Desulfovibrio desulfuricans: one gene and its partner. The protein of the gene in region 1 interacts with the protein of each later gene in a pairwise test. Links are inferred from orthologs where the notes say so. Each region holds a gene or a part of one and is shown in the gene's direction. Other genes may lie near its edges.

Region 1 (15,439 bases):
TCCAGCGAGCAGGGGGCGTAGCGGTCGGCCTTGCTCTGCCCTTCGACCGTGCAGTGCAGAACGCCAAGCTGAAAGCAGTCATGGTTCTGGTCGCGCCGGAACAGGCGGGCCAGGTTGCGGCCTTCCTTGATCCTGGCGTGGCTGATGCCGTGCACCACAGCCACGACCTTGCCGTCTTTTTCAACCGTGTGGCTTTCGGCATCCGGCCCGAAAACAGTGACGTTGTCAGGCCACTGCACAGCCGCCAGTCGTGAGGAAAGGGGATCGTGATTGCCGTGCGCCAGAAAAACGCGCACTCCGGCATCACGCAGGCGGCGGCAGCCGTCGCACAGCTTGAGCTGTGCTTTGACGCTGTGGTTTTCCTCATTATACACGTCGCCAGCCAGTATGAGAAAATCCGGCTTGTCTGATTCACAAAGCCGGAAGAGGCGGTCCATGGCCTTGAAGGTGGCCTCTTGCAGCAGACGTGCCAGATGCCCCCCCTGCGCCGCCGTGCGGGAAAGCCCCTGAAATGGCGTGTCCAGATGCAGATCGGCGGCGTGAATATAGCGGATGCCGTCCATGTAAAAGCCTCGTTTATGGATTTGTAGGGAAATATTGCTGAAATCTAGACTTTTTCAAAATAAATGACAAGCGCAACGGCCAATTACGCCATTGCTTCAGACATGACAGCGCAGTTACAACAGTGCGTCAGAAATTTTATGCTGCAAGTACAAGTGGATGGAAAAACAGATGGAGCAGGGGGAGGAGGGGCAGAAAAAAGCCAGACCGCCGCTGTGCCGGAGGTCTGGCCCTGGAGTTGCGCTGAAAAAGCGGCTTGCCGCTTTTATTCCTGCACTGCGGGGTTGCCGTGCACAGGCAGGGAACCGTTGCGGATAAAGTGATCCACAAGGCCGAAAACCGTTTCATTGCCGCAAAAGCATCCTGCGGCTATGGCCGCCTTGTAGGCAGGCAGGTTTGCCTCAAAGCGCTGGAGCAGTTCCGGTTCCAACGTGTGCATGTCGGCCTGCATGCCGTAGTTCAGGCGCTCGATGTAGAGCGCGTTGAAGCGTTGTTCCACCATGGCCTTGAGGGGCAGGGTGAGTATGGGTTTGCCCAGGTGCAGGGCCTCCCCCATGAGGGTATGCCCGCCGCCCTGAATAACGTAGGAGCAGCCCTCCAGCAGCCGCAGAAAGCCTTCTTCGCTCTTGCGCATGAAGATAACGTTGTCCTCCTGCCCTTCGGTACGGTCGTATCCGAAGACGTAGCAGGTCTTGCGCGTGGCGGCGCGCAAAAAGTCCACCAGTTTGCGGTGGGTGGAATTGCTCTGGTACACGAGCACATGGCCGTCATCGCGCGGGTTGAGCGCAAGCACGCTGTCGCGCAGAATGGGCGGGGCCACGCGCGCCTTGTACTGTGGCAGCACAGGCGGCGAATAGAATGATATGATGAGGTTTTCCGCCGTGGGGCGGAAGAGATAACGCGGGGTGAGGCCCTGCACAAAGGTATCCCACCACATGTTGGGCGGCAGGTTGTGCTGGCAGCAGGTGATGATATGTTGATGGTCGAGGGTCAGGCAGGGCAGCCCGGCCTTTTCGGCGGCGCGCGGCACAAAATATTCCAGATCGGTCATGCAGACATCGGGCCGGAATTCATCAATGAGGCGCGACACCTGATCAATATAACGCTGCCTGTGCCACAGCAGGGGCAGGGCCCGGCTGATGGTGGCGGCCATGTCCACCTTGTAGTCCTTGAACACCGTGCCCAGGTTGGGCAGTCGGCGCACGGGAAATTCCGGCTCAAGAATTTTTGGGGCGTCGTCGTCCGCCACAAAAAGAAATTCGTGCCGTGAAAGGCGGCGGGCTATGGTCAGGCCGCGCATGGCGTGCCCGTGGCCTGTGCCGTGAATGCCGTAAAGTACGCGCGCCATGGTTCTCCTTTATGCCTGCCGCAGAATAGGCGGCGGGTTTGCGGCGGCAAGCCTACCAATGCACGGCAGTAGCGTCAATTACTCGTCTTGACGCACAGGGGCCTGTTATCTACCATCACGCATTCATTGCTGTCTGTCACATCTGATTGCGGGGCGCAGCAGCGCCAGCGGAGCATACATGCACGAGCCCAGCACCGGGGCGAGCCCGCAGGGGCCGCTCTGCAACGTGACCATCCCGGTTTTTAACAGGCCTGCGGCCACGGAGCGCGCCATCCGCGCCCTGGCAGCCACCTCGCGCGAGGTGCCGTTCCATATTACGGTTGTGGACAATGGCAGCGAGCCGGAGCTTGTAAAAAAACTGCTGGCCTTGCGGGCAGAGGGCTTGATCGACCATCTTTTTTTGCTGCCGCGCAATATGGGCGTGGCCTGCGCAGCCAATGTGGGCTGGCAGCTTGTGCCCGCGCCGCTGTACATGAAGCTGGATAACGATACCGCCTTGTGCGCAAGCACTGGCTGCGCGACCTGCTGGCCCTGTGGAGCCACGGGCAGCCGCTCTCCAATCTTGGCGGCGCGTTTAACCGCGAAATGCTGCGAAAAACTCCCGGCAGCCTGCAAACCCCGCACGGCGAGCTTGGGTTGTGCGTGGGCAACCTGCCCGGTCAGGCCGTGCTTGTGCCGCAGACTGTTTCTGAAAAACTGGGTTTCTGGAATGAGGAATACGGCCTCTACGGCGGCGAGGATGGCGATTACGGCCTGCGCATGCAGGCGGCGGGCCTGCCGCAGTACTATTACCTTGGGCCCGAGTATTTTGAAAATATCAGGGAAGACGATGATGCGCGCGAAACCTATGCCGCACGCGGTATAGACAAGCGCAGACTGCACCGCGAGCTGGTGGTCAGGGATAACCTGTGCATGGGCAAGCTGTTCATGAATAAAATTCTCTACCTTTCCGGCCTGCGCTCTCTTGCGCCGCTACAGCGCTATGCTGTAGACGATGTGGACGGGCAGGGCCGGGTACGGCTGACCGAGCGTAAGGAATACAAGGAATTTCAGCGCGATCTTGCGCAGGTGGCCGCAGGGCTGAACGCCCGTTTTCGGGATTATGTCATGTCCTACAAGCTGGATGCGCCTACGGCGGACGCCATGCGGCAGGTGCTTGAAAAACACGCGCAGGCAACAAAAATTGACAAGGGGCTGTGATGAACGCACGTAAAGTCAGAGAAGACCTGGGCCGCGCCAAGGCCTGTTGCGCGCGCCGCGATACGGAACGGGCGCTCTTTCTAACCATTTCGGCTCTCAAGGAGCTGGGCGGCCAGAGCGCTCCGCTTGATCTGCGCGGCGATTTTCGAGCCGCAGTGGCGGATCTGGCTGTTGATCCGGAGCTGAAAGCCGCCGGAGCGCCAGCCTTTGTCTATACTCCCGGTGCGGAAAAAGATCTGCTCCAGCTTCTCTCGCAGCTTTACCGCTCCCTGAAAGGGCAGGAAAAAGAAGAGGAATATCAGGCGGCCTTGCAGCGCAAGCTGAACCTTGACCACGGCTTCAGCGACGGCAAAAAGTTTCTGGCAGAGGGTAAGCCTTCAGAGGCTGATGCATGTTTTGCCGAGGCCCTCAAACACTACAAGGACGAAAAGGCCATCTTTGGCATGATGGCCCGGGCCATGATGGATGCGGGCGAATATGTGCGCGCCATCGGGCATGCGCGGGCCGGCCTCAAGGAATTGCCGGACGATGCGGAACTGACGCGCATTGTGGAGGAGTGCACCCGCCTGCGTCAGTAAATCTTTCGGCGTATTTTTTGCAACGTTCTGACGAAAACTTGGCGGCGGCAAAAGCTGCCGCAGGGAGTCGTCATGAACGGTCACAATCACGTAAGGTCAGTTCCCTATATGGCATTGAGCGCGGCGCTCTTTGGCTGCGCACTGTTCTTTGCCGTTACCCTCTGGCGCGGCGAAAGCATGGGTGAAAGCGGACAGTTTGCCTATACCCCAGGTTTTGATGTGCGGGCGGATGTGGTCAATTCCGTGCGGGTTGTGCCGCTTGCGGGAACAGCCCTGCGCAGCCCCAGCGTGAACGCGGATAAATCCGCGGCTGTTTCCCTGGCCTACTAGGCTGTTTTTATTTTGAAAAGTTGGATTGCCTCTCAGTAGTAGCGGGCGGCCATTTTTTTGTGTATACTTTACCACCTTTTTTGATCTTGTTCTTTCAGCGGTCATTCTGCTGGAGGGCTGACGTGTCGCGCGTAGTTCTGAAAAGGAGATACAGAAGTGTATTTCTGGTCCGTTCTTTCTATCCATATCTGAAGATCACTAATCGGGAACGGTTCTTCCCTTTGTTTCAGATTGCAATTACCTGTAATTTTTACCGTATTGCTTGTAAAACATAGTAATTTGCCATGTTATATTGACTTTGTTTCAGAATGTGCCTACATTGTACAAGATGCCCGATTAGAATGGATGAAAAGCCCTATTGTTCTCGTCACTGTAGTGCCATGTTTAACTTCCTTATTTCTCCATAATATTAGTGAGTTACTGACCGATACTTTTTGTTCGGCAATAACATCACGCATTCTTTAAAGGACATGTTTGCGTTATGAATTGGGACTGGGACAAACTTCAGGAAAAAAGACAGAAGCAGGGTTCTAACCCTCCGCCCCGACCTCCTCAGGATGTGGATTCTGACGATATGGGGCAGGAAGAAGAAACCCCTCGTGCCAGGCGCACCCCTTTTAACAACGGCCGTGGCCCCGGTGGCGAAAACCCTTTTTCCAAAATAGCCCGCATGCGCTTTCCCAACGGAAGGGCGGCTGGCCTTGTGGGTTTTGCCATTGTGGTTCTGTGGCTTCTCTCGGGTATTTATATTGTTAATCCCGATGAACAGGGCGTTGTGCTGCGTTTTGGCAAGTATGACCGCACCGAAGGGCCCGGCCCGCACTACGCGTGGCCTGTTCCCATTGAATCAGTATACAAGCCGCAGGTGACGCAGGTTTTGCGCAGCGAGGTGGGCTTCCGCTCCGTTGGGCAGGCGGCCACCTTCCAGCAGGGGCAGTTGCGCACTATTCCGGAGGAAGCCTCCATGCTCACGGGCGATGAAAACATCGTCAACGTGCAGTTCAGTGTGCAATACAAGATCAGCGACCCTGTGGACTACCTTTTTAACGTTACCGCGCCCGCAGCGTTGGTGCGCAATGCCGCAGAGGCGGCCATGCGCGAGGTCATCGGCAACAGCCAGATCGACTCTGCCATTACCGATGGCAAGCTGAAAATTCAGAGCGAGGCCACCCAGTTGCTGCAAACCGTGCTTGACCGCTACGGTGCGGGCATACAGGTGCTGGCCGTGCAGTTGCAGGATGTGCACCCCCCGCACGAAGTTATTGACGCGTTCAAAGATGTGGCCAGCGCCCGTGAGGATAAAAGCCGCATCATTAACGAGGCCGAGGCCTACCGCAACGAGCTGCTGCCCAAGGCCAGGGGCCAGGCTGCCGCCATGGGCAACGAGGCCGCTGCCTATAGCGCAACGCGCGTGCGTAACGCCGAGGGTGATGCCTCCCGTTTTGAAGCCCTGCGCATAGAGCACGACAAGGCCCCCAAGGTCACGGAACAGCGCCTCTATTTTGAAGCAGTAGAAGACATTCTTTCCAACGCGAACGAAAAGGTGCTTATGGACAATCCGGCTGCTGGCCGTGCGCTGCCCTATCTCACCTTGCCTGGTCTCGGCGCTCCTGCTTCGCCCAAGACGCTGGAGAAGAAATAATGAGTAAAAATCCTCTGGTGCTGATTCTTGTTGCTCTGGTACTGCTTATCGTTGTTACCCAGGGATTCTTTACCGTTCACCAGACCCAGAAGGCTCTGGTATTGCAGCTGGGCGAACCGCTTTCGCGCGTGTACGGGCCTGGCCTGCATTTTAAAATTCCTTTTATCCAGAACGTGGTCTATTTCGATGCCCGTGTTCTGGACTATGAAGCGCGCTCCCGAGAGGCCTTTACCGTAGATAAAAAGGCCATTGTTCTTGATAACTATGCGCGCTGGAAGATCATTGATCCCCTGCAGTTTTACCGCACCATGCGTTCCATTCCCGGAGCGCAGGCGCGGCTGGACGACGTTGTCTATTCACAACTGCGGGCACTTGTGGGTGCGTATACCCTTACAGAGGTCGTGTCCTCCCACAGGGCGGCCATCATGAAGGAAGTGACCAACAAGGTTTCCGACCTCATGCATGGCTACGGAGTCGAGGTGCTGGATGTGCGCATCAAGCGTACAGACCTGCCACCTGAAAACCAGCGTGCGATTTTTGGACGCATGCGGGCCGAACGTGAACGGCAGGCAAAGCAGTACCGTTCGGAAGGTGAAGAGGAGTCGACGCGTATCCGTTCCGATGCCGACCGCCAGCGCGCGGTTATTCTGGCAGAGGCGGCGCGCGCCGCGCAGATTGAACGAGGACAGGGCGATGCCAAAGCGGCGTCAGTTTACGCCCAGGCCTATAACAAGGCCCCTCAGTTCTATGCGTATCAACGCTGGCTTGACGCCATGCGTAAATCGCTAAAAGAGAACAGCAAGCTGGTGCTTTCCAACGAAACGCCGCTGCTTAATCAGCAACATTGATGCGTGGTTTTCCACGCCAGGAGTCAAAGAGTTATGCCCGGTTTTGCAGAGATATATGAACGCATCAAGTTGGCCACCAACAGCCGCACGCAGGTTGAGCTGGCCGAGGTTCTGGACATCCGTCAGTCCAGTATTTCCGATGCGAAACGGCGCAATTCCGTGCCCGGTGACTGGTTCATGAAGCTTTTCGAGAAGTTTGGGCTGAACCCTGACTGGCTCAAGCAGGGTGTAGGCCCCATGTACTTGCGCACCGAGCAGGGTTATGTGCCTGAAGACGCACCGGCCTCCCTTGCCGAGACTGCTGCCCACTATGGCGACGCCATGGCCCGTGGCGGCATCCACTCCGTGTATGACGCCAAGTGCGTCTACAATGATGATGCCCCCCGTCCTGCTCTGGCTCTGGCGGGCAAGATATCGCTGCCGCTTTCACTCACCCGTGACGGCCTGCAGGTGCTGCGGGTGCGCGGCGCCAACATGGCCCCCCTTATCTCGGAAGGGGCGCATGTGGGTGTGGATACAATGGATACGGATGTGGTGTCTGGCCGCATCTATGCCATCTTTGCTCCCAATGAGGGCGTCGTGCTGCGCAGGGTGTTTTTGAACAGCACCCAGGATGGCTACGTGCTGCGTTCCGAGGCTGCAAGCTTCCCCGAAACCCAGTTGGCTGCGGGCCTGCTTGCCAAGCGCATGCTTGGCCGCGTGGCGTGGGTGTTGCAGGAAGTGTAGAAAAATGATGCTGCAACCGGCTTTTGCCGTTCATTCGTTTTGCCGAAGAGCCTGGTCGGTATGTGGTCTTGCGGGCTGTCTGCTGCTGTGCGCCTGTAGCGGCGCACAGACAGCGGCCTCACGCGGTGGGGACGGTATTACATCATATGATTTGCCGTCCTCTCCTGCTGCAAGCCAGCCTTCCTACAGCCCGGCTGGGGCACCCCCTGCCGCTCCGTCAAACACGGCGCAGGGCTACGCGACCCCTAATTATTCCGGCGGGTATGCGGGCGGCAGCAACGGTGCGGGCACTACAGCGGCCCCAAGCTATGGCGAGCCGCAAAGTCAGGCTCCAGGCTATGCCGCGCCAGCTCCAACATATGCGCCCTCGCCAGCGCCAACATATGCCCCGTCATATCAGCAAAGCCAGCCGCAACCAGCGGCAGGCTCCGCTGCCATTGCTCCCGCATGGCGGCCCCTGGCAGATCGGCTTGCAGCTGACGGGCTTTCCGGCCCGAGGGTGGACGCCCTGCTGGCTACACTCAGCGCCACGCCCACGCAGTCGCCCATGGGCAGAAAAATGCGTGAGCTGTATAACCGCAAATTTTTCCCCAAGCCGCCTTCCACCGCACCTGCGGCCCTGTATTACAAGGGCGTGCTGACCGATGCCAATGTGCAGTTGTGCCGCCAGTTTGTGGCGCAGAACAAGCGCGCCTTTGATCAGGCCGAGGCCCGTTTTGGCGTGCCTTCATCCATAGCTGTATCCCTGCTGTTTGTGGAAACCCGCCTTGGCAAGGTGCTGGCCGACGTGCCGGAAAACGCCTTTTACACGCTTGCCAGTATGTCGGTAACGCGTCAGCCCTCTGATATCCCTGACTGGCTGCCGCGCATGCCCGGCTATCAGGAGCACCTCGACTGGTTTGCCGAAATCATGCCCAAACGGGCGGATTGGGCCTACAAGGAAGTAAAGGCCCTGGTGGAGCACATGTTGCGCGACAATATTGATCCGCACCATCTGCCGAGCTCCATTTACGGAGCTGTGGGTCTGTGCCAGTTCATGCCCTCCAATATTGCCACGTACGGCGCGGACGGCGACGGCGATGGCAAGGTTGATCTGTTCACCATCCCCGATGCTGTGGCAAGTCTTTCCAACTATCTCGCCAAACATGGCTGGAAGCCCGGTCTGCCGCGCGCAAGGCAGCATCAGATACTTATGGCCTACAACCATGCCGCCATCTACGCCAACACCATTTTGGCCCTGTCAGACATGATCAACGGCGCGCCTTCGCCAGAGGCGTCGGCCAAGCCCGCCCCTGCCACTGCGGGCAAGCCTGCTCCAGCAAAAACTGGCAAGGCCGCTCCGGCCAAGGCTGCCAAACCTGCTGCGGCCAAACCGGCGAGCAAAGCTCCCAAGCCGGTTAAGCCCACAAACTGACGGTTTTAATTTATCGATACATCATCCCGCTGTCCTTTGGTCAGCGGGATGTTTTTTTGCCTGTGGCAAAACACGCACGGTCAGACATTAATACCGGGCTGTTGCCCGATCCGGACAGGTATGGCTGGAATCCGGGCTGCTTCTGCTGCCGATTGAATGCGACGCAGGGCAATCTTGCCATCCCTTTATTGCGGTGGCATACTTTGAGGATGAACACCAATTCCGGCGCGCAGCCCCCTCTGAAAGAAAGCAACCGGCCTCTGGCCGACCTGCCTCCCTTGCCATCGCTTTGCAGCGCGGGCGCTCTGCGGCCCGTACCCAGTGAAGCCGCATGCCTGGCCCTGTGGGACAAATACGGCATGCTGCCGAACATTCGGCGGCATTCCTTGCTGGTGGCGCACGTGGCAGCCATGCTGGCCCAGCGGGCGGCAGACAGGGGCTTTGCCGTGCGCGTTCCCGAGGTTCGCGCTGGCGGCCTTTTGCACGATATTGCCAAGACCTACTGCGTCAAGCACGGCGGCAGCCACGCGCAGGTAGGCGCGGCCTGGACTGTGGCTGAAACGGGTAATTATGCCATTGCACAGGGCGTGATGATGCATGTGTGGTGGCCGTGGGCCTTGCCGCAGGGGCCGGGAATCTGTTCACTGCCTTTTTTTGTGATCTATGCCGACAAGCGCATCAGGCATGATGCCTGCGTGACGCTTGAAGAACGCTACGAAGACCTGCTTGAGCGCTATGGCCGTACCGAGGCTGCGCGCGAGGGCATTGGCGTTGCCTACAGACAGGGAAAAAATATTGAAAGCGCCCTTGAGGCGCAGCTGGGATGGGCCTTACATGAAAATTCTTTTGATTGCGGGCGGGTGGTCCACTGAGCGTGAAGTTTCGCTCAACGGGGCGCGCGCCATGCAGGAGGCGCTTGCGCAACGCGGCCATTCGGTAACGTTTTTTGACCTGCTTTCGGGCTTCGACTGCCTGCTTGAGACAGCAGCAGCGCACGATTTTGCCCTCATCAACCTGCACGGCGCACCCGGCGAGGACGGCCTTGTGCAGGCCATGCTTGAGCGGGTGGGCTGCCCATACCAGGGTTCCGGCCCTGCGGGGTCTTTTCTGGCGCTCAACAAGAGTGCTGCCAAGCAGATATTCCGGCAGGCGGGCCTGCCCACGGCAGACTGGGAATTTTTGCCTTGCGCCCCCGAGGCTGGCTGGCAGCCTCGCTTGCCCTATCCGCTCTTTGTCAAAAGCAATACGGGCGGGTCTTCGCTGCGCATGGGCCGCGCCAGCAACCGGGCCGAGCTTGACGCTGTGCTGGCATCCATTTTTGCCGCTGGCGACGAGGTCATCATGGAACCCGTGCTCGCAGGGCGGGAAGTAACTTGCGGCATTCTGGGCGAGGAAGCCCTGCCGCCCATTCTTATTGAGCCTGTGGCTGGCGATTTTTTTGACTATGAAAGCAAGTACGCCAAGGACGGGGCGCGCGAGATATGCCCCGCGCCCATCAGCGAAGCGCTGACCTCCCGCGTGCAGGAGCTTGCACTTGCAGCGCACAAGGCTCTTGGCCTGAGCGGCTATAGCCGGGCCGATTTTATTCTTGGCCCGGACGACAGCCTGACCATTCTTGAGGTAAACACCCTGCCGGGCATGACGGCCACCAGCCTTGTGCCGCGCGAGGCCCGTACTGTGGGCATGGATTTTGGCCAGCTGCTTGAGCGCCTTATAGAGCTTGGCATGGCCGGGCAGGCTCGCGGCTGACAACCTGGATTGCCGATGTTGAAGGGCAAGGGAGTTTCAATGTCTGAAGCGTTGTCCCATCCAGCCGGTTTGGTTGACCAGCGGCATAAACGACATGCGCGTTTTGTGCCCATTGATTTGGGCACATGGCCAAGACGCCAGTACTTTGACTACTATTTCAATAAAATAAAGTGCCGCTACTCCATTACGGCGCAGGTGGACATAACCGGCTTGATGCAGGCGCGCGAGGGGCGCAGGTTTTTTCCCTGCCTGCTTTATCTGCTTATGGCCGCTGTCAACGGAGAGTCGACCCCAGCAGAGAGCTGCTCCGACACACCGGCGGCTAAGGACGAACACAGCCGGAGCAGCGTGCAGATGCCCTTGCCATTGCCGGAAGGCGGCTGGCCGGGCAAGGATGTGAGCCGTACCTTTCGCCTGTCGATGGACGCGGAGGGCAATCTTGGCTGGTGGACGTTCTGCAACCCGGTTTATACGCTGTTTCATCAGAGCGATTGCAGCTTTTCTGATGTATGGAGCGAATGGACTGCGGATTTTTCCACATTTTATTCCCGCGTGCTGGAAGACATGGCACGTTATGGCGGCGTAACCGGGGTAACGGCACGCCCGGACAAGCCCGGCAACTTTTGTTCCATATCCTCGTTGCCCTGGCTTTCATTTACTTCTTTTGCACAGGATACGTACGCAGAATCCCGCATGTTTTTTCCTCTGCTACGCGCAGGCAAACACTATGAGCAGAGCGGCAGAACGCTGCTGCCGCTGTCTGTCTGCGTGCACCATGCAGTGGCTGACGGGTTTCACACCTCGTGGCTGTTCTGCCGCGTGCAACACCTCGCGAACGTGGCCAAGCTCTGGCTGCGCTGAGCGGCTGGCACTGCCACTACTCCTTTGGGCCAGCCCCTTTGCGGAATTTTTGTCACAAGCCGCCCCTGGCTCAGTGATAAACCACTTTTTTTATCCGGTTGGGTTCATGACGCACAGCAAAACTCTGACAGGTCACATGGCGGCGCTGTTCTGCATTATCGTGTGGGGCACTACATTTATTTCCACAAAGGTTCTGCTGCGCGCTTTTACGCCTGTGGAAATTCTTTTTTTCCGCTTTTTGCTGGGCTATGCGGCCTTGTGGCTTGCCTGCCCGCGCTTGCTGCGCATTACGGACAAACGGCAGGAGGTGTTGTTCGCCTTAGCTGGGCTGTGTGGCGTGACACTCTATTTTCTGCTTGAGAATATTGCCCTTACCTACACGTTTGCCTCAAATGTGGGCGTGATTGTGGCCATATCGCCGTTTTTTGCAGGTTTGCTGGCCTTCTGGCTGCTGCGGGCCGAGCGTCCGGGGCTGAACTTCTTTTTGGGCTTTGTGGCTGCCATGCTGGGCATTGGCCTCATCAGCTTTAGCGGCAGCACGCAACTGCGTCTCAATCCTCTTGGGGATGTACTTGCCGTGCTGGCCGGGCTTTCGTGGGCCGGGTATTCCATTTTGACGCGCAAGCTCATGGCCTTTGGCTATAACAGCCTGATGGTCACAAGACGCTGTTTTTTTTACGGCCTGCTGTTCATGCTGCCTTGCCTGCCGTTTATGGAATTCCATCTGGGGCTGGAGCGTCTGGAAAATCCGGTTAACAGCCTCAACCTGCTGTTTCTGGGGTTGGGGGCGTCCGCCCTGTGTTTTGTGGCCTGGACATTTGCCATACAGCGGCTTGGTGCTGTCAAAAGCTGCGTGTACATCTATCTTGTTCCCGTTGTCACGGTGGTTACTGCTGTTCTGGTGCTGCATGAGCGGATTACCTGGATGGCGGCGCTTGGAACAGCCCTGACGCTGGTTGGATTGGGCATTTCTGAAATGCGCAATTTGAGCCTGATGAAAAAGGCGGAGCAGCTGGGCAAGTGACAGAAACGCGTTGTTGCGCCTCGTTGACGTACAGGTTTGGTAGCTTTCACGCGTGGGGATACGGTCGCCGTATCCCCGCTTTTCGTTGCAGTATGCTGCAACTGGCTCAAGCAACTTACTGGAAAATTGCGGACGCAGTATGCACTTTCCCAAAAAAGAGGCGGAATTCAAGTTGGTCAAGCGTGAATACCCTACAGGATAAAGCCAGGTTGTTTGAGTATTGATCTCGCAGTATATTAAAACGGGAGTTGCGGAATGACAAAAAGTCGCATATCACAACAGCCCGGCCTATTCTCATAGCGGTGATATACATTGCTATGGTGGTGAGATGCTGCTCAAATAGCCGGGACATGCCTTGCGGTGGCATGTGCGCGGAATGTGGCGTCTTATTGCAAATTTTCTTCAACTCACTAAATATTTTAAGAAAATTAGAGTGTGTATGGAAAGTCTTATTGGCGTATTGCAACAGATTCAGGAAATTGTCTGGGGCCCCCCAACCATGATCCTTCTCCTGATTACCGGGTTTTATTATACTCTCCGGTTGGGATTTCTTCAGTTTATCCATCTCCCCAAAGCCATCCGCTATATTTTTGAAAAAGAGGAAGGCAGTGTGGGCGATGTCTCCGCATTTGCTTCACTTTGCACGGCTCTGGCAGCAACCATCGGAACAGGCAGTATCGTTGGTGTGGCCACCGCCCTGCGAGTGGGTGGACCCGGTGCATTGTTCTGGATGTGGGTTTCAGCCATTCTTGGTATGGCCACAAAATATGCAGAAGGAGTGCTGGCCATCAAATACCGCTCCATAGACGAGAATGGCGAAGTGGCTGGCGGCCCCATGTACTACATCGAGCAAGGCATGGGCAGTAAATGGAAATGGCTTGCCAAACTATTTGCTTTTTTTGGCGCAGTCACAGCCCTGATGGGCTGCGGCACATTCCCGCAGGTCAATGCGATCACGGAATCGGTCAGCAATGCCTTTAGTGTGCCGATCCCGCTGGTGGGCGCAGTTGTGACCATTGCCACCGCCGCTGTTGTTCTTGGTGGCATCAAGTCCATTTCCAGCGTGGCTGAGTTCGTTGTGCCGCTGATGGCGGCCTTTTACGTTGCCGCTTCGGCCTATGTGCTGTTCAATCAGTCGGCGGCGCTTCCCGGAGCTTTTGTTCTGGTTGTGAAGTCTGCTTTTGAGCCGACTGCCGTGGCTGGCGGCGCAACCGGCGCTGTCATAGTTTCTGTAATGACCGCCATGCGCACCGGCATTGCCCGAGGTGTGTACACCAACGAAGCCGGGCTTGGCAGCGCCCCCATTGTGGTGGCCGCAGCCAAGTCTGATTCCGGCGTGCGGCAGGGCCTGATTGCCATGACTGGCGTTTTCTTCACGACTATTGTCATCTGTACCATGACGGGGCTGGTTATTATCACCTCTGGTTTGCTGGAAGGCTCAACGCTTGACGGCGGTATCCTTTCCAACGCCGCATTCAATGCTGGCATGTCTGGCGACATGGGAATGTATGTAGTCTCCATCGGGCTGGTATTCTTTTCTTTTACAACAATCATTGGCTGGAACTACTACGGCGAACGGTGCGTTGTGTATTTGACGGACGGGGTAAAATACGTAATGAGCTACAAAATACTGTATATTTTGTGCGTAGCTGTTGCCCCGTATCTGTCCATCAGGCCTATCTGGTATATGGCCGATATCACTAACGCCTGTATGGCCTTTCCCAACCTTATTGCACTGTTGGTGCTGAGCCCCATAGTCATAGCGGAAACAAAAAAGTATTTTCAATGAGCCAAGGCTGTTCGCAGGGGATCTGAAGGCGTAAAAAAGCCGGAAAATCTCCGGCTTGAACAGGTCTGTATGCATTTTTGAGGGCATTCCCGATTGCTGGTACAGACCGGCAACCAGGAATGCCCTTTTTCAGTTGATTGCAGCAGTGAGCGTTTTACAGCAGCACACCCAGTATCAGTGCCGCCCCGCTGATGAGATAGCATTTGCGCACCAGATGTCCGTGAGCGTCCAGCGGCAGCCAGTCGCCATCCCCGGCAAGGTGGATGCGGCGGCAAGCGGCCAGATAAAAGGGCAGGCCCGTCAGGCACAGTACAACCGGCCAGCCCGCAAGGCCCGCTGCCCACAGATTGCACAATAGCAGCCACACCAGCGGCCACCACAGGCGAAACAGCAGGAAGGATCCGGCTTTGCCCAGAGTATTGGCAAGGGTATGCTTGCCCGCCACCAGATCGATTTCGATTTCCGGCAGGCTCTGGTAGTACAGCACCCCCGCCACCATCAGGCCCACGGGCAATGCCAGCGCGAGGCTGCAAGGCTCAAAATGGCCCAGTAGCAGGGTGGCGCTGGCGCTCACCATGATAAAGCCCATGTTCAGGCACACAAAAACTTCGCCAAGGGCGCGGTGCCCGTAGCGGATGGGCGGCGCCACGTAAAAAACGGCGGAACCCACCGCGAATACGCTCAATGCCCAAAGCGCGGGCCGCAGGGCCGGGGCCAGCCCCAGAATGAGCAATCCACCCACGGCAAGCGTTGCCGGGGTGAGCAGAAGCAGAGCAATGGACAGTTGGCGCGGGCTGATAAGGCCGGACTGGATAACGCGTGAGCCGCCGATGTTGTCGCCGCCGTCCACGCCGAGAATATGGTCAAAGAGGTCGTTGGCCAGATTGGCAATGGTCAGGCCCATAAAGCAGCCAGCCAGCAGCAGGGCGTAGGTTGCCCACTGCCCGGGCCGGATGCCACCTTGCAGGCGAAAGGCCAGTGCCAGAGCCAGCGTAACCGGAATGGCCGCCGTAATGAAAAAAGGCGGGCGGCAGGCCTGCCACCACGCCCTTGCCTGTTGGCGGAAAGTAAGCTTTGGCGCGAGGGCAGGGCGGGGAACCCATGCCTCGCGCAAAAGATCGCCGCAGCGCATGTTATACGCCTCCTTCACTCCACGTGTAGGGGATGGAAGGGTCATCGGCGGGCAGTCGCTGCCCCTCGGTGGGATCGTGGGGGATGTCGGCGCAGTTGCAGATGAGCGCCGGGGCGTCACCCATAGCTGTAAAGCCGTACCACACGTTCACGGGGATGCGCAGCAGGCCGTAGTGTTCCGGTCTGCCCAGAGCCAGTTCGCACAAAACGCCGCGCGTTTCTGAGTCTGGCCTGTCGT
Region 2 (15,397 bases), on another replicon or contig:
CGTTTTTCCATGCAGCACCTTGCCACGCCGCACTCCACGCAGGATGCCGCCCGCCTGATGCTGGCGCTCAATGCTTCCGGCGATGGACTGTGGGATTGGGACGCCAATACCAATACCGTCTACTACAGCCCCCGCTACATTGAAATGCTGGGCTACTCTGCCGAGACTTTCCCGGCAACGCTGCGAAGCTGGGAAGAAAAGATTCATCCGGAAGATTACGCCCACGTGGTGCCCATACAAAAAGACATCATTGCCTCGCCCACCCACGGCGATACCTTTGAATGCACCTACCGCATGCGCAGGGCAGACAACACCTGGGCCTGGATCCTTGGCCGCGGCAACGTTACACAGCGCGATGCCAGCGGCAGGGCCACGCGTGTGGTGGGCCTGCATACCGACATCAGCGCAAGCCAGGCCGACAGAGCCCACCTTGAGGACATGGTGCGCAACGACCCGCTCACAGGTTTGCGCAGCCGAACTTTTTTTACCATGACCGTGGAGGAGCTGGAGCAAAACGCCGTTCGGCCCGTGGGGATAATCGTTGCCGATGTCAACGGACTGAAAATGATTAACGATTACCTCGGGCACGAAGAAGGCAATACCGTGCTTTGTCAGGCGGCCCTGCTGCTGCGCGGCGGGCTGGATTCCGCAGCCTGCGTGGCGCGCATGAGCGGTGATGAATACACCGTGCTGCTGCCCGGATGCGACAGACTGAAGGTTGCCGAAACGTTGCATGAACTCATGCAGCGCTTTGAAAGGCACAACAACCAGCAAAACCGCCCCCCGGTCTTGCTGGCAATGGGTTCCGCCTGCACAGAAAACATGCAGAACAGCATTGCCAACGCCATTGTGGAGGCAGACCGGGCCATGCTGCGGAACAAACTGACCACAAGGGCTGAGACGCGCCAGCGTGTTCGGGACTGGATTGAAAACCACACCTTTGCCAAGGTTTCCATGAACGACTGCCGCTATCTGTAACGCGCAGCAGGCAGGCCGCCGCAGGCCGCGCCCCCGGCGCTCTTGACGCAAGGCTGGCTTTGCGCCAGAGTATCCCCATGTCGGAAGATAACCCTCCCCCTACGCAGGCCCAGGACTCTGGCATCGGCATCAGCAGGCAATCGCCGCTGGAACAGCCGATAGTTCAGGAGACCGAAAGCGGCCAAAAGTTGTTACAGTTCCTGCAAAGGCGGCTGAACTTGCCCCCCACCCTGCTCCACCGCTGGGTGCGCACTGGTCAGGTGCGCATCAACGGCAGCAGATGCAAGCCCTTTGCCCGTGTGCAGACAGGCGACATTGTTCGTCTTCCTCCCTTTGCCTTCAAAATGGCGGAAGAAAGCGCGTCAGAAACTGCCCCCCAGCCGCTGACGGATACAGCTCTCGACACGCAGCCGGTTGATTCGCCTCCGCTGCCGCCCATGATCGGCACAGACGGCTACCTGTGGGCCTTCAACAAACCCGCAGGCCTGCCTACGCATCCCGGCACAGGGCATGACGACAGCCTCAGTTCCCGGCTGGCCGCCTACTTCGCAAGCGCGCCCTTCAAGCCCACGCCCGTGCACAGGCTGGACAAGGAAACATCGGGCGTACTGCTGGTGGCTGCCTCGTACGAAGCCCTTGCCAAGGCACAGGACGCCATACGCGATGGAACGCTGGCCAAGGAATACGTTGTATGGGTGCAGGGCCGTTGGCCTTTTGCCGAAACGCAGCTTCTGCGCCACTTTCTGCGCAAGGATGCTGCCCAAGGCTACGAAAAGGTGCGTCCGGCTGCTCCCGGCGAGGCTGACAGCCGCGAGGCTCTTTGCATGGTGCGCCCCCTGAGGGTGGAGCAAGCGCAAAGCCTGCTGCTTGTGCACCTGCTGACAGGCCGCACGCATCAGATCCGCGTACAGCTTGCCGCCGTGGGGTATCCTGTGATTGGCGACACCAAGTACGGGCAGGCTGCGCCTACGCGCCGCCATGTGCCGCGCGGGGCCTACGCCCTCCCGGCCCCGGCCCGCATGGGCACGGCAGAAAAATCTGCCCCGGAGCCGGAAAACCTGATGCTGCATGCCCTGCGCGTAACCATGCCCTGCGGACACGTGTTTTCATGTCTTCCGCCGTGGTCTGGCGCGCATGCCCTTGAGCAGATGCCAGAGCCTGTCGCGGCCATGACAGCCCCGGAACATGGGGGCGGATGCGGGGTCTTCCCTTTGACGGAACAAAGTGCTAAAAATAAATTTTTACGCCAGTAAAGCAGTCTCAAAACCCAACTGTCCTGGCTGCCGCGCGGCCTGCGCGGCATTACACGCCAGACGCCTCAGAGAGCATATGCTCCGGGCGCTTTCTTTTCATCGGAGCGCATGACCGCATGGCGGCGCACTCCGCTTCACGCTTGCAATCTCGCCTGGCAAATCCCAGGCGTACACTAAGGTATTCTCATGGCAGATACATTGCCCCGCGTCATTCTGGTGGGTCGCCCCAATGTGGGCAAATCCACCCTGTTCAACAGGCTTATCCGCAGCAATCGGGCCATCACCCATGACCGCCCCGGCGTGACCCGCGACCGCATGGACGGCGTGGTGCGCCGCAAGGACACCCCCGTTTTCGGTATCGTTGACACGGGCGGCATCACCCTTGACGCCCACTCCGCTGTGGTGGAAGGCCCCGAAGGCATTCGCGGCTTTGAGCGCGACATTCTTGCGCAAACCGAGGCGGCGCTGGTTGATGCCGCTGCCGTGGCCTTTGTGGTGGATTCGCGTGACGGCCTGCTGCCCCTGGACGAGCATCTTGCGGCCCATGTGCGCCGTAAGGGCCTGCCCACCCTCTGCGTGGTCAACAAGGTTGACGGCGTGGAGCGCGAAGATGAGCTCATGGCCGAATTTCACGTTCTGGGCTTCCCGCTGCTGGCGGTTTCCGCCGAGCACGGACACAACATCACCGCTCTGGTGGAAGAACTGGTAGCCCTGCTGCCGGAAGAAACCTCCACCGAACCGCCCGCGCCGCCGACCCTCAAGCTGGCCATGCTTGGCCGCCCCAATGCGGGCAAGTCGTCGCTTATCAACGCCATTTCCCGCAGTGACCGCATGATTGTTTCCGATGTGGCGGGAACCACGCGTGACAGCGTTGACGTGCGCTTTGCGAGCGGTGGGCGCGACTACGTGTTTGTGGACACTGCAGGTGTACGCCGCCGCACCAAGATCAGCGACAGTCTGGAAAAGTACTCCGTCAACTCGGCCATCAAGTCGAGCACCAAGGCCGACGTGACCCTGCTGACCCTGGACGCCGCCGAAGGCGTGAGCCAGCAGGACAAGCGCCTCATGGACATGCTGAACACGCGCAAAACTCCCTTTATGGTGCTTATCAACAAGTGCGATCTGGCCCCCCGCGACTCGCTGGACAGGCTCAAAAAGAACGTCGCCGAAATGTTGGCCTTCTGCCCGCATGTGCCGATTCTGAATGTTTCTGCCCTCAAGGGAACCGGCCTGAAAAAAATCCTGCCCCTGGCAACCCAGATCCACGAAGAATGCAGCGTGCGCATTTCTACCGGCAAGCTCAACCGCGCCATGGAAGAAGTGCTCGACAAGCACCAGCCGCCTGTGGTCAAGCGTGTGCGCGCCAAGTTCTTCTACCTGACCCAGGCGGAAACCGCGCCGCCGACCTTTGTGTGCTTTGTGAGCGATGCCACCCGTGTTCCTGAAAGCTATACCCGCTATCTTGAACGCGCGTTGCGCAAAATATTTGGCATCACGCATGCCCCCATGCGCCTGCACCTGCGCTCAAGCCACAAGAAAAAATCTGAAAAATAGCGACAGGCCTGGCTGAAACCAGGCTGCCCGCAAGACAAAAAAATCCCCCGGGTCAAACCGGGGGACAAAACGTCAGTCTGCAAAAGACGGCAAGCCAGATGAGCCTGGCTAAAAAAGCTTGAATGGCGGAGACGTATAGGGGTCGAACCTACCACAGACCGCAAGGCCTGCCACCGGTTTTGAAGACCGGGCGCCACACCGGTGACGAAACGTCTCCGCATGGGCGCACCATAGGGCAAAAGCCCCTTGCCCGCAAGGGGGCAAACTTATTTGGCCTTTGCAGCACAGCAAAAGCAGCAAAGCCCGCAGCACAGTTTGACCATGCGCAACACGCACCCGGCATGCTGTTTTGACTCCTGCATGTCAAACCTCCATTGCCAAGCGTGTTTTGCGCATTATTATGAACAAGACAAGCGCAGCCGAAACCCTGTTGCCTGAACTGCAAATGCCCACAAGCATTTGACACCAGCCACATACAGGTAGTAATTTCTTAACTGTGCTGGCCATATATCCGGCCTGGCCGTGCGCCACCGCGCGCGGAAAACGTAACGGAGGCAGTGTTGAATCAGATAAGTCGCAACCTGATGCTGTGGGCGATAATCGTCCTGGCGATGGTCATGCTTTTCAATATGTTCCAGCAGCCGCAGGGGATCACCCAGCGGGTGCCCTACTCAGATTTCCTCAGTCAGGTGGACAACGGCCAGCTCATGTCCGTAACCATTCAGGGGCACACCCTCATTGGGCGCACCTCTGACGGAAAAACCGTGCAGTCCTATGCTCCGCAGGACATCGGCCTCGTAAACCGCCTTATTGAAAAAAAGGTCGAAATCAAGGCCGAGCCGCCGGAAGAACAGCCATGGTACATGACCCTGCTGGTTTCATGGTTCCCCATGCTGCTGCTGGTGGGCGTGTGGATTTTCTTTATGCGCCAGATGCAGAGCGGCGGCGGCAAGGCCATGAGCTTTGGCCGGTCGCGCGCGCGCCTGCTCAATCAGGACAGCACACGCGTTACCTTTGCTGACGTGGCTGGCGTTGACGAAGCCAAGGACGAACTTTCGGAAGTTGTGGAATTTCTCTCCAACCCCAAAAAATTTACCCGCCTTGGCGGGCGCATCCCCAAGGGCGTACTGCTCGTGGGCCCTCCCGGCACGGGTAAAACCCTTCTGGCCCGGGCCGTTGCAGGTGAGGCCGGGGTGCCGTTCTTTTCCATTTCAGGCTCCGACTTTGTTGAAATGTTTGTGGGCGTGGGCGCTTCGCGCGTTCGCGACCTTTTTGTTCAGGGCAAGAAAAACGCGCCCTGTCTGATATTTATTGACGAAATCGACGCCGTTGGCCGTCAGCGTGGCGCTGGCCTTGGCGGCGGGCATGACGAACGCGAGCAGACCCTGAACCAGCTGCTTGTGGAAATGGACGGCTTTGAAAGCAATGAAGGCGTTATCCTCATTGCCGCCACCAACCGCCCCGATGTGCTTGACCCCGCCCTGTTGCGCCCTGGCCGCTTTGACCGCCAGGTGATGGTGCCCACGCCCGATCTGCGTGGCCGCCGCCGCATCCTTGAAGTGCACACCAAACGCACGCCTCTTGCGGGCGATGTTGATCTGGAAGTGCTGGCTCGCGGTACACCGGGCTTTTCTGGCGCTGACCTTGAAAACCTGGTCAACGAAGCTGCCCTTCAGGCCGCCAAGCTCAATCAGGATCGCCTGGACATGCACGATTTCGAGTATGCCAAGGACAAGGTTCTCATGGGCCGCGAACGCCGCAGTCTTATCCTCTCTGAGGAAGAAAAGCGCATCACAGCCTACCATGAAGGCGGCCACGCCCTGGCTGCCCGCCTGCTGCCCGGTTCCGACCCGGTGCACAAGGTTACGATCATTCCGCGTGGACGCGCCCTCGGCGTGACCATGCAGCTGCCGGAAGAAGACCGCCACGGCTATTCACGCACCTTTCTGCGCAATAATCTGGTGGTGCTGCTGGGTGGCCGCGTGGCGGAAGAAATTATTTTTGACGATATCACCACCGGTGCCTCCAACGACATTGAGCGCGTCACCCGCATGGCCCGCAAAATGGTCTGCGAGTGGGGCATGAGCGAGGCCGTGGGCACGCTGGCCATCGGCGAAACCGGCGAAGAAGTTTTTATTGGCCGCGAATGGGTTCAGAACAAGAACTTCAGCGAAGACACGGCACGTCTTGTGGATTCGGAAGTGAAGCGCATTGTGGAAGACGCGCACAGCCGCTGCCGCAAGTTGCTTGAAGAAAATCTGGATGCCCTGCACCGCATTGCCCAGGCGCTTCTTGATCGCGAAACCATCACCGGCGCGGATATTGACCTGCTCATGGACAACAAGGAACTGCCCCCGCTCGACAACAACGGCAAACCCGTGCCCTCCACTGCCGCCAAGGGCGGCAAGGCTTCCAAATCCGGCGCAGAATTTGTTATTGAGCCGGATACGGACGCTCAGGCCCCCGAACAGAAGGCAGAGCACAAGCAGGAGCAGCAATCGGAACAGGCGGAGTCCAAACAGTCCGAAACCGAGAACACCCGGAACAACAGTAAAGAAAATGACCGATAGCATTTGCCCGGCCGCTCTTTCCAGGGGCGCAGACTGGCATATTCTTGGGGGGCGGGCGTTGAAGACGCCCTCCCCCTTTGGCGTAATGGGCATTGTAAATCTGACCCCAGATTCCTTTTATGACGGGGGCCGGCACAACGCCCCGGCATCAGGCCTCAACCATGCGCTGACCCTGCGCAACCAGGGTGCAGACATTCTTGACCTTGGCGCGGAATCGTCGCGGCCCGGAGCTGCGGAACTGCCCCCCCAGCAGGAAACCGAGCGCCTGCTGCCGGTTCTGACAGGGCTGCGCCAATCTGCGCCCGGAGCCGTAATCTCCGTGGACACCTACCATGCCGCCACGGCTGCCGCTGTGCTGGACATGGGGGCTGCCATCATCAACGATATTTCGGCCTGCGCCTTTGATCCCGCCCTGCTGGACGTGCTTGTGCAATACAAGCCCGGCTATGTGCTGATGCACAGTCAAGGCCGCCCGCAGACCATGCAGCACGACCCGCGCTACACTGATGTGCGCCGCGAAGTGCTGGAATTTTTTGAACTCGAGATGTCGCGCATGGTACGGGCGGGCCTGCCGGAAAACCGCATTGTGCTTGACCCCGGCATCGGCTTTGGCAAGACGCTTGAACACAACCTTGCCCTGCTGGCCCACCCGGAAGACTTGCTTGCGCTCGGGCGGCCCGTGCTCATGGCCTTGTCCATGAAATCCGTTTTTGGCGGGCTTCTGGGCCTGCCGCCGCAGGAGCGTGGTCTGGCAACAGCCATGGCTACGGCAATGCTGCGCGGCAAGGGCGTGTTCTGGCACAGGGTGCATGATGTTGTCGCGGCCCGTCAGGCCATGACTGTTGCTCTGGCTCTTGAGGCCAACTAGGATTCAAACCGTCAACGATTGCGAGTCTGCCGGTATGGTGCGATTTTTTTCAACGCGCCCATTCACTGGAATGCTGCTCATCACGTTGGCCTTCAACTTACTTTTGACATGGGTTTTGATTGACCGCAAACAGCAGCTTGAGCGGGTCAAGCTTGAGAGCATTGCCCGCTCGCAACGCGATAATCTCCAAAGCGATCTGTTGCGCCTGATATTCAAAACGGAAACCCTGAACGCGCTTGTTATTGACAACAGCGGGAATATTCAGGAATTCGAGCGTGTTGCCGCTGCCCTGCGCGATGATGACACCATTCAGGCCTTTGTTCTCGCTCCCGGCGGCACCATAAACAAGGTGTACCCATATACGCCTGCCAACAGCCTGCTGGTGGGGCAGGATATGCTTGACGGCAATCTGGGCTGCCACGAGGCAATCACGGCCCGCCACGGTGCCCCCCTGACCCTGGCCGGGCCGGTACTGCTCCCCAACGGGGATGCGGCTCTGGTGGGGCGACTTTCCGTATTCCTTCCTGATGCTTCCGGCCGTCCTCAATATTGGGGTATTGCTGCAATATTACTGCGTTTTCCTGAAGTGCTGACAGCCTCGGACCTTTACCTGCTGGACAGCATGAATATCGATTTTGGCCTTTGGCGCACATCCCCCCATAAAGGCGGTGCGTTGCTTATAGCTGGCAGTGCGGATTCAGAAAAAGACGCCGGCAGCATAGACATGCCTGTGACAATTCTTAACGCTCACTGGCTGATCCGCATGTCGGCAGGCGTTGCGTGGTTCAGATCACTGGAATCATGGCTCTATGTGGGTATGAGCGTTCTTCTCAGTCTCTTCCTGGCAACGTTAGTTCAAAGGAATCATGACCTTACGCAAATTCGCACATATCTTGAGGCCATCGCTTACAGAGACGCCCTTACGGGGGCGCTCAACAGGCGTGGGCTCTTTGAGGAACTACAAAGGCGCATAGCCTCACCAGTTGTAAAAAAATTCACCTTATATTACGTCGACTTAAATAATTTTAAAGGCATCAACGACACCTATGGACATGAGGCGGGCGACCGAGTATTGCAACTCTTCGCAGAGGTTGTTCGCGCACATGCCCCGGTGACCCATATTCTGGGGCGTATGGGCGGTGATGAATTTGTATTGCTGCTCAACGGTCCCCCGGCCGAGGAGAGGGACAAGGCCGCCTTTACCCGAATGCGCGCCGATCTTGCAAAGGGATTGCCAGAGCTGAACATACCTGGGCCGATCACGTTCAGCATGGGCAGTGCAGTGTACCCTGATACTGCCCTCACAGTGGATGCGCTGCTCTCCTGCGCGGACACTGCCATGTACCAAGACAAGGAACGCGCCAAAGCCCACGGCTGACAGCGCGACGGTTGCCCGATACACTTTGCTGCAAGGAACACACCGTGTTTGACCGTATTGCCATAGACTGGCGCGATGTAATGGATATAGCCGTGGTCAGCATTATGCTGTACCAGGTTATCCAGATGCTGCGGGGTTCGCGGGCGCTGACAGTCCTTACAGGGCTGGGCCTGCTTACGCTGCTGTATTTCTTTTCAAACGCTCTCGGCCTGTACACGCTTACCTGGCTGTTGCAGCACATCTTCAGTTCCCTTTTCATCCTCATCGTCGTTATTTTCCAGGCCGATATCCGTCAGGCTCTGGGAGAAATGGGCGCACGTCCCATCTTTCGCCGATCCAGCATAAAAAGTATCGGCGTGGAAGAAGTGGTGAGCGCCTGTGTTGAAATGGCCCGGCTGCGGGTGGGCGCACTTATCGTTATTGAGCGCAGCATGCGCCTTGGTGATATGATTAAACGCGAAGGCGTGCGCATTGATGCGCAGCTTTCACGCCAGCTGCTCATGAATATTTTTTATCCCAAGGCCCCCCTTCACGATGGAGCCGTGGTCATCAGCCGTGGCAGAATCACCGCTGCGGCCTGCATTCTGCCGCTGGCCGAAGCCAAGGGCCAGAACTTCGGCACGCGGCACCGCGCGGCACTGGGCATTGCCCGTGAAAGCGATGCCCTGGTCATTGTTGTTTCTGAAGAAAGAGGCGAAATTTCCGTGGCACTCAAGGATGAGCTGATGCGCGCCCTTGACGCTACCCGCCTCAGGCAGGTGCTTAATGAAATCCTCTGATCCCTCACGCCGCCCCCCGCATCTGCTTTCCATGCTGCTGGCGATCTTTATCGCCGTGAGCATGTGGTACATGGTCAGCGTTCGCGACAGGCTGGAAGCGCAGATTGAAGTTAACCTTGATTACTTCGGCATCCCCGCCAATCTTGTGGTGACTGACGGACTCATCAACAAGGCCATTGTGCGCCTGCGCGGGCCGGAAACTCTTTTGCGCTCCATAACGCAGCGCAAGATTATTCAGGCTGTTGATCTTTCCTCCATAAAAAAGGGCACCACAGTGGTTCCGCTTTCGGCAGAACATCTGGGGGCAAACTTCCGCGCCTTTGAGCTCATTGATGTGCAGCCCCCGCGCATTGTGGTCAAGGCCGACAACGTTCAGGAACGCAGCGTGCCCGTCAAGGCGGTTGTGGATTCGCCCCTGCACAGCGGCGCCCTGACGGTGGAAAACGTCAGCGTTACTCCGGCCACGGTGGTTTTGCGCGGCCCGGAATCTGTTGTTTCTGCCATTGCCAGTGTGCCGCTAACCATAATGCTTGATCCCAAGGCAGCGGGCACAACAACCCAGCAAACCATCACGCTGGACACGCCAGGCATGGTCACGGCCACGCCGCCTTCCGTCAAGGTGCAGTACACCATCACCAGTGGGCGCACCGTTATATCGCGCCGTTGCAAGGTGGAAATTGCCAAGGAAAGCCGCCATGCCTATACGGTTAGCCCCGATGAAATTGCCGTGCTGGTGGAAGTGCCCGAAGCTCTGGCTAAGAACAGCCGTTACCTTGGCGAGATGGAAGTTTCCCTCGTTACGCCGGAGATCCAGCCGGGAGAAAGCATTAAAACGCCCTTGCACTTCAAACTGCCGGAAGGAATGACTCTCTTGAACCCGGTTACGGAAGAAGTTACGGTAACAAGAAAAAAGAAATAAGCGCCGCCCTTCAACTGCCACATCCGGCAGCCAGAGAGGAACGCAACCGCGCCTTGCCCTTGCGGCCGGGCACGGCACATACGACAAAAACCAGCAACAGCGCCCACGCTGAAACGCGTCTGCGCGCTGCAAAAGAATTAGAGGTAAGGAGTTTTCATGGCTGAGCGTCTTTTCGGCACAGACGGACTGCGCGGCACGGTCAACAACTATCCCATGACCGTGGATGTGGCCCTGCGACTTGGTCTGGCGGCGGGCGTGCGCTTTCGGCGCGGCGACCACCAGCACAAGGTGGTCATCGGCAAGGATACGCGCCTTTCAGGCTACATGTTTGAATCTGCGCTCACTTCCGGCCTGTGCGCCGCCGGCATGCACGTGATCATGACCGGCCCGCTGCCCACTCCGGCCATATCCTTCCTTACCCGCAGCATGCGGGCCGACCTTGGGGTGGTTATTTCCGCCTCGCACAACCCCTTTCACGACAACGGCATCAAGTTCTTTGATGCCGATGGCTACAAGCTGCCCGACCTGACCGAAGACGAGATATCGGCCATGGTGCTGGATTCGGACTTTAAATGGCCCTATCCGGAAGCGCGCGGCGTGGGCCGCGCCACCAAGATTGAAGACGCAGGGGGCCGCTATATTGTTTACACAAAAAGCTGCTTCCCCCCCCAGTTGACCCTTTCGGGCCTGCGCATTGTGATTGACTGCGCCAACGGCGCCAGCTACAAGGTTGCCCCGCTGGCTCTTGAAGAACTTGGAGCCGAAGTTTTCCGCATCGGCACAAGCCCTGACGGCACCAACATCAACGAACACTGCGGCTCGCTCTATCCCGAAGTGGTGGCAGCCAAGGTGCGCGAGGTGCGGGCCGACGTGGGCCTTGCGCTGGACGGCGATGCCGACCGCCTCATTGTTGTGGACGAACACGGCGACATCATTGACGGCGACCAGCTTATGGCCATGTGCGCCCAGGCCATGATGGCCCGGGGCGAACTGCCGGGCAATCTGCTTGTGGCAACCGCCATGAGCAACATGGCCCTGGAAATTTTTATGAAGGATCACGGCGGTTCGCTGCTGCGCACCAAGGTGGGCGACCGCTACGTTATGGAAGCCATGCGGCGCGAAGGCGCCATGCTGGGCGGCGAGCAGTCGGGCCATCTTATTTTCCACAAGTACAGCACCACTGGCGATGGCCTGCTGGCGGCCCTGCAAATTCTGCGCATCATGCGCGAAAAGGACAAGCCTCTCTCCGAACTGGCGGGCAGGCTCAAACCCTTCCCGCAGAAGCTTATCAACGTGCGAGTGGAAAAACGCCTGCCCTTTGAGGAACGCCCCGCAATTGGCGAGGCTGTTGCCAAGGTCGAGGCGGAACTGGCAGGGCGCGGGCGTGTGCTCTTGCGTTATTCCGGCACGGAATCTCTTTGCCGCGTCATGGTGGAAGGCGAAAACCCCGAAAAGGTCAAAACTTTCGCCGAAGATCTGGCCGTTGTGGTTGAGCGCGAACTGCGCTGATTTGACTGTTGCACATCGCGGCGGCGCTCCCGGATCGGGCAGGAACTGCTTGCAGTATGGCCGCTATCCGTTTATTGCTTGCATCGGTTTGCCGCTAATAAAAATTGTTTTGTCTACCCCCCTTGGAGGCATGCATGAAGGATATTCGTAAAGTCGTCATTCCTGTGGCCGGATGGGGCACCCGTTCCTTGCCTGCAACAAAGAATATTCCCAAGGAAATGCTGCCCATCTACAACAAGCCCGTCATCCAGTATGTGGTTGAAGAAGCGCAGCGCGCCAATATTGAAGATGTAATTTTCGTCACCAACCGCGACAAAACGGTTATTGAAGATCACTTCGACTACAACCTCCAGCTTGAGGGCGTGCTTGAACGCGCTGGCAAGCTCGACAAACTGGCTGAAGTGCGCAAGGTGGCCGAGATGGTCAACATCATGTCCGTACGGCAAAAGCGCCAGCTTGGCCTTGGGCATGCGGTGCTTTGCGCGCGCGAACTTGTGCGTGATGATCCCTTTGCCATCATGGTGGGCGATGACCTCATGTTTGGCGGCGCTCCCGGCATCGGCCAGCTCATTGAAGTGGCCATGGCCGAAAAAATGCCGGTCATCGGCGTGATGGAAGTACCGTGGGAGAAGGTCAGCCGCTACGGCATCATTGATGGCGATGAAGTGACCCCCGGCGTGTTCCGCGTCAAAAACATGGTGGAAAAACCCGCCCGTGAAGACGCGCCCTCGCGCATGGCTATTGTTGGCCGTTATGTGCTCACACCTGATATTTTTGACTATCTTGAAAAGGTCGAGCCAGGTCACGGCGGCGAAATCCAGCTTACCGACGCACTGCAGGCCATGGCTCAGGAAAGGGGCATGATGGCTGTGCGTATGTCCGGCATGCGCTTTGACGCTGGCGACTGGGCGGAATTTCTCACCGCCAACATCTACTTTGCCCTTCAGGACGAAGAACTGCGCTACGATCTGCTCAAGCTGCTCAAGAATTTTGTGCAGTTCCATTAAAACCCGCTGCACATACGTATTGCCCCAAGCCTCCTCTGGTTCGCCAGAGGAGGCTTGCCATTGGGGCCGTATTACGTAACTCTGCCCCACATGTACGCCACAGTCGCCCTGCTCACTCCGCCCTACGCCAGCCTTACCTACACGCTGCCGCCCGAATTTCCCGCCGATTTCTGGCAGCCCGGCTTGCGCGTGGCCGTGCCGCTGGGCCGGGGCGAGCGCACCGCCCTGCGCGCCGCAGTGCTTTTGCGCGTCAGCCCCACCGCCGACGTGCCGGAAGGCGTTGACTGCAAAAGCCTTGGCTGGCCGCTGGAAAACGCCCCCCTGCTCCCCGCTGTACTGCTGGAACTGGCTGAAGATCTGGCCCGCCGTCAGGGGCTGCACCCCGGTCATATTCTGGGGCATGTGCTGCCACAGGGGCTGCGCCTTGCACGGGTGCGGCTGCGCAATATTGAATCGGGCAAGGCTGTGGCCTGGACTCTGGCCCGCATCCGTGAAGCCCTGCCTGAACAGCGTCAGGCGCTCGCCGAGTCCCTTTGCAAAGGCACGGCCCGCATGCTGCCCCCCGGCACAGACGCCGCCAGCGAAGAATTTTGCCTGCTGCGCGTTGACCCGCCCTGGCCTGTGCGGCCCTCGGCCAAACGCCAGATTGAGGTTCTGGACTATCTGCACCAGCACGGCAGCGTGAGCCGCAGGCGGCTTGTGCAATCCCTCGGGCAGGCCGTAACCCCAGCCCTCCATACCCTGCTGGAAGCTGGGCACGTCAACCTAGCGCGAGACAACGGCGTTGACGATGATGACGCTCTGGACGCCACAGAGCAAAGCCTGTTGCCGCCCCCGCCTGCCCCCTTTGTCCTTAACGATGAGCAGGCACGTGCGCTTGAAAGCATGCTGGAGGCACTGCGGGCAGAGGAGGCTTCCTCCCGCCTGCTCTTTGGCGTGACCGGCAGCGGCAAAACAGCAGTATACCTTGAACTTGCCAAGGCCTGCCTTGCGGCGGGCAAAAGCGTCATGCTGCTCGCACCCGAGGTGGCTCTGGCCCACAAACTGCGGCGCGATGCCACCTGCGCGCTGCCCGATGCTCCGTTATTTTTCTACCACGGCTACCAGTCGCCCGCACGGCGGGAAGCGACCTTTCGCCAGATGGCGCAAAGCGACACCCCCTGCATCGTCGTGGGTACGCGTTCGGCATTGTTTCTGCCAGTGCCGCATCTGAACTGCATTGTGCTTGACGAAGAGCACGACGGCTCTTTCAAGCAGGACGAAAGCCTGGCCTATCAGGCCAAGGAAGTGGCATGGTTCCGTGTTGCCCAGGCAAAGGGGCTGCTGGTGCTTGGTTCTGCCACGCCAGACCTCAAGACCTTTTATGCTGCTGAAAACGGCCACCTGCCCATCCTGCGGCTGCCGCACCGCGTGGGCGGACGCGAGCTGCCGCCGGTGGAACTGGTGGACATCAGCGCCCTCGCGCCCGGCTCAACCAGCATGGACGGGCTGCTGGCCCCGCAGAGCGAGGCCGCACTGCGCGAGACCATTGAGCGCGGCGAGCAGGCCGTGGTGCTGCTCAACAGGCGCGGCTACGCCCCCCTGATGTACTGCCTTGACTGCAACCGCACCCTGCGCTGCCCGCACTGCGAAATTGGGCTCACCTACCACAAGGGACTGGAAAAACTCGTCTGCCACTATTGCGGCTATAGCCGCCCCTTTCCCTCGCCCTGCCCAGAGTGTGGCGGCATGAACTTTTTGCCCATGGGCGAAGGCACAGAACGCCTGGCCGAGCGCCTGAGCGTACTGGCCGGGGGGCCTGTGCTGCGGCTGGACAGGGACAGCACCCGCAGGCCCGGACGCATGGAAGAAATCCTGGCGGCCTTTTCCCGGCAGGAGGCCCCCATACTGGTGGGTACGCAAATGCTCTCCAAGGGGCATCACTTTCCGCTGGTGACGCTGGCCGTCATCGCGGATGCGGACCTTGGTCTGAATCTGCCGGACTACCGCGCCGCCGAGCGCACATTTCAACTGCTGGTGCAGTCTGCCGGGCGCGCTGGCAGGGGCGACAAGCCGGGCCGGGTGCTTATCCAGACGCGTGATGTGGAGCACTACTGCTGGCAGTACGTGCGCACCGCAGACTATGAGGGTTTTTATCAGGCGGAGCTTGCCAAACGGCGGCTGCGCCGTTACCCGCCCTTTGTGCGTCTGGCGCTCATTCGCATATCCTACGCGCTGAACGAACAGGGCGGCCCCCCTGCTCTCAACGATCTGGCTCTGGCCCTGCGCGGCAAGGCTGCGGAACTTGGCGTGCAGCTCCTTGGCCCCGCTCCCGCCCCACTGGCCCTGCTGCGTGGGCGTAAACGTTTTACATGTTTGATAAAAGGGCAGGACTGGCAGGCTCTGCGCTCGCTCTATTTCTTTGCTTTGTCACAAAAAGCTTCAAGACACTTGCGACTTTTCCTTGACCTTGATCCGATAAATATGTTGTGACAGCCCATTACTGTTGTCGAGGGCGGCCATACAGCCGCGTCCGTTTCTGCGACATCACAACCGTACCAGCGTACTAAGGTATGCCGGGATGGGCTGTTGTGCGCTTTTTT

Evidence for each region.
Region 2: the proteins of hflC (region 1) and ftsH interact in binary tests that used the Escherichia coli proteins (3 or more experiments, as listed by UniProt). The link is inferred for Desulfovibrio desulfuricans from one-to-one orthologs.

Annotation. Positions count from the first base shown.
Region 1 is NZ_JANFYZ010000006.1:25,998-41,436, forward strand. What follows is about bases 4,584-7,582. They hold hflC (protease modulator HflC), read left to right. Parts: upstream 4,584-5,658; coding sequence 5,659-6,507; downstream 6,508-7,582. Other genes in these bases: hflK (FtsH protease activity modulator HflK), read left to right, coding at 4,584-5,659; NE637_RS08775 (LexA family transcriptional regulator), read left to right, coding at 6,541-7,233; NE637_RS08780 (lytic murein transglycosylase), read left to right, coding at 7,238-7,582. Outside these bases: NE637_RS08735 (metallophosphoesterase family protein), read right to left, coding at 1-563; NE637_RS08740 (glycosyltransferase family protein), read right to left, coding at 827-1,909; NE637_RS15895 (glycosyltransferase family protein), read left to right, coding at 2,408-3,109; NE637_RS08755 (tetratricopeptide repeat protein), read left to right, coding at 3,109-3,687; NE637_RS08760 (hypothetical protein), read left to right, coding at 3,760-4,017; more of hflK, read left to right, coding at 4,499-4,583; more of NE637_RS08780, read left to right, coding at 7,583-8,647; NE637_RS08785 (HDIG domain-containing metalloprotein), read left to right, coding at 8,857-9,519; NE637_RS08790 (D-alanine--D-alanine ligase family protein), read left to right, coding at 9,482-10,396; NE637_RS08795 (CatA-like O-acetyltransferase), read left to right, coding at 10,436-11,257; NE637_RS08800 (DMT family transporter), read left to right, coding at 11,364-12,281; NE637_RS08805 (alanine/glycine:cation symporter family protein), read left to right, coding at 12,721-14,070; NE637_RS08810 (prenyltransferase), read right to left, coding at 14,225-15,202; NE637_RS08815 (dTDP-4-dehydrorhamnose 3,5-epimerase family protein), read right to left, coding at 15,204-15,439.
Region 2 is NZ_JANFYZ010000002.1:132,590-147,986, reverse strand. Bases 3,894-6,850 are described here. They hold ftsH (ATP-dependent zinc metalloprotease FtsH), read left to right. Parts: upstream 3,894-4,345; coding sequence 4,346-6,355; downstream 6,356-6,850. Other genes in these bases: folP (dihydropteroate synthase), read left to right, coding at 6,345-6,850. Also shown: NE637_RS03310 (GGDEF domain-containing protein), read left to right, coding at 1-978; NE637_RS03305 (RluA family pseudouridine synthase), read left to right, coding at 1,056-2,231; ribosome biogenesis GTPase Der, read left to right, coding at 2,418-3,785; more of folP, read left to right, coding at 6,851-7,223; NE637_RS03280 (hypothetical protein), read right to left, coding at 7,321-7,644; NE637_RS03275 (GGDEF domain-containing protein), read left to right, coding at 7,618-8,601; diadenylate cyclase CdaA, read left to right, coding at 8,646-9,380; NE637_RS03265 (CdaR family protein), read left to right, coding at 9,367-10,299; glmM (phosphoglucosamine mutase), read left to right, coding at 10,456-11,808; UTP--glucose-1-phosphate uridylyltransferase GalU, read left to right, coding at 11,943-12,815; replication restart helicase PriA, read left to right, coding at 12,906-15,287. UniProt on the Escherichia coli protein: Acts as a processive, ATP-dependent zinc metallopeptidase for both cytoplasmic and membrane proteins. Plays a role in the quality control of integral membrane proteins.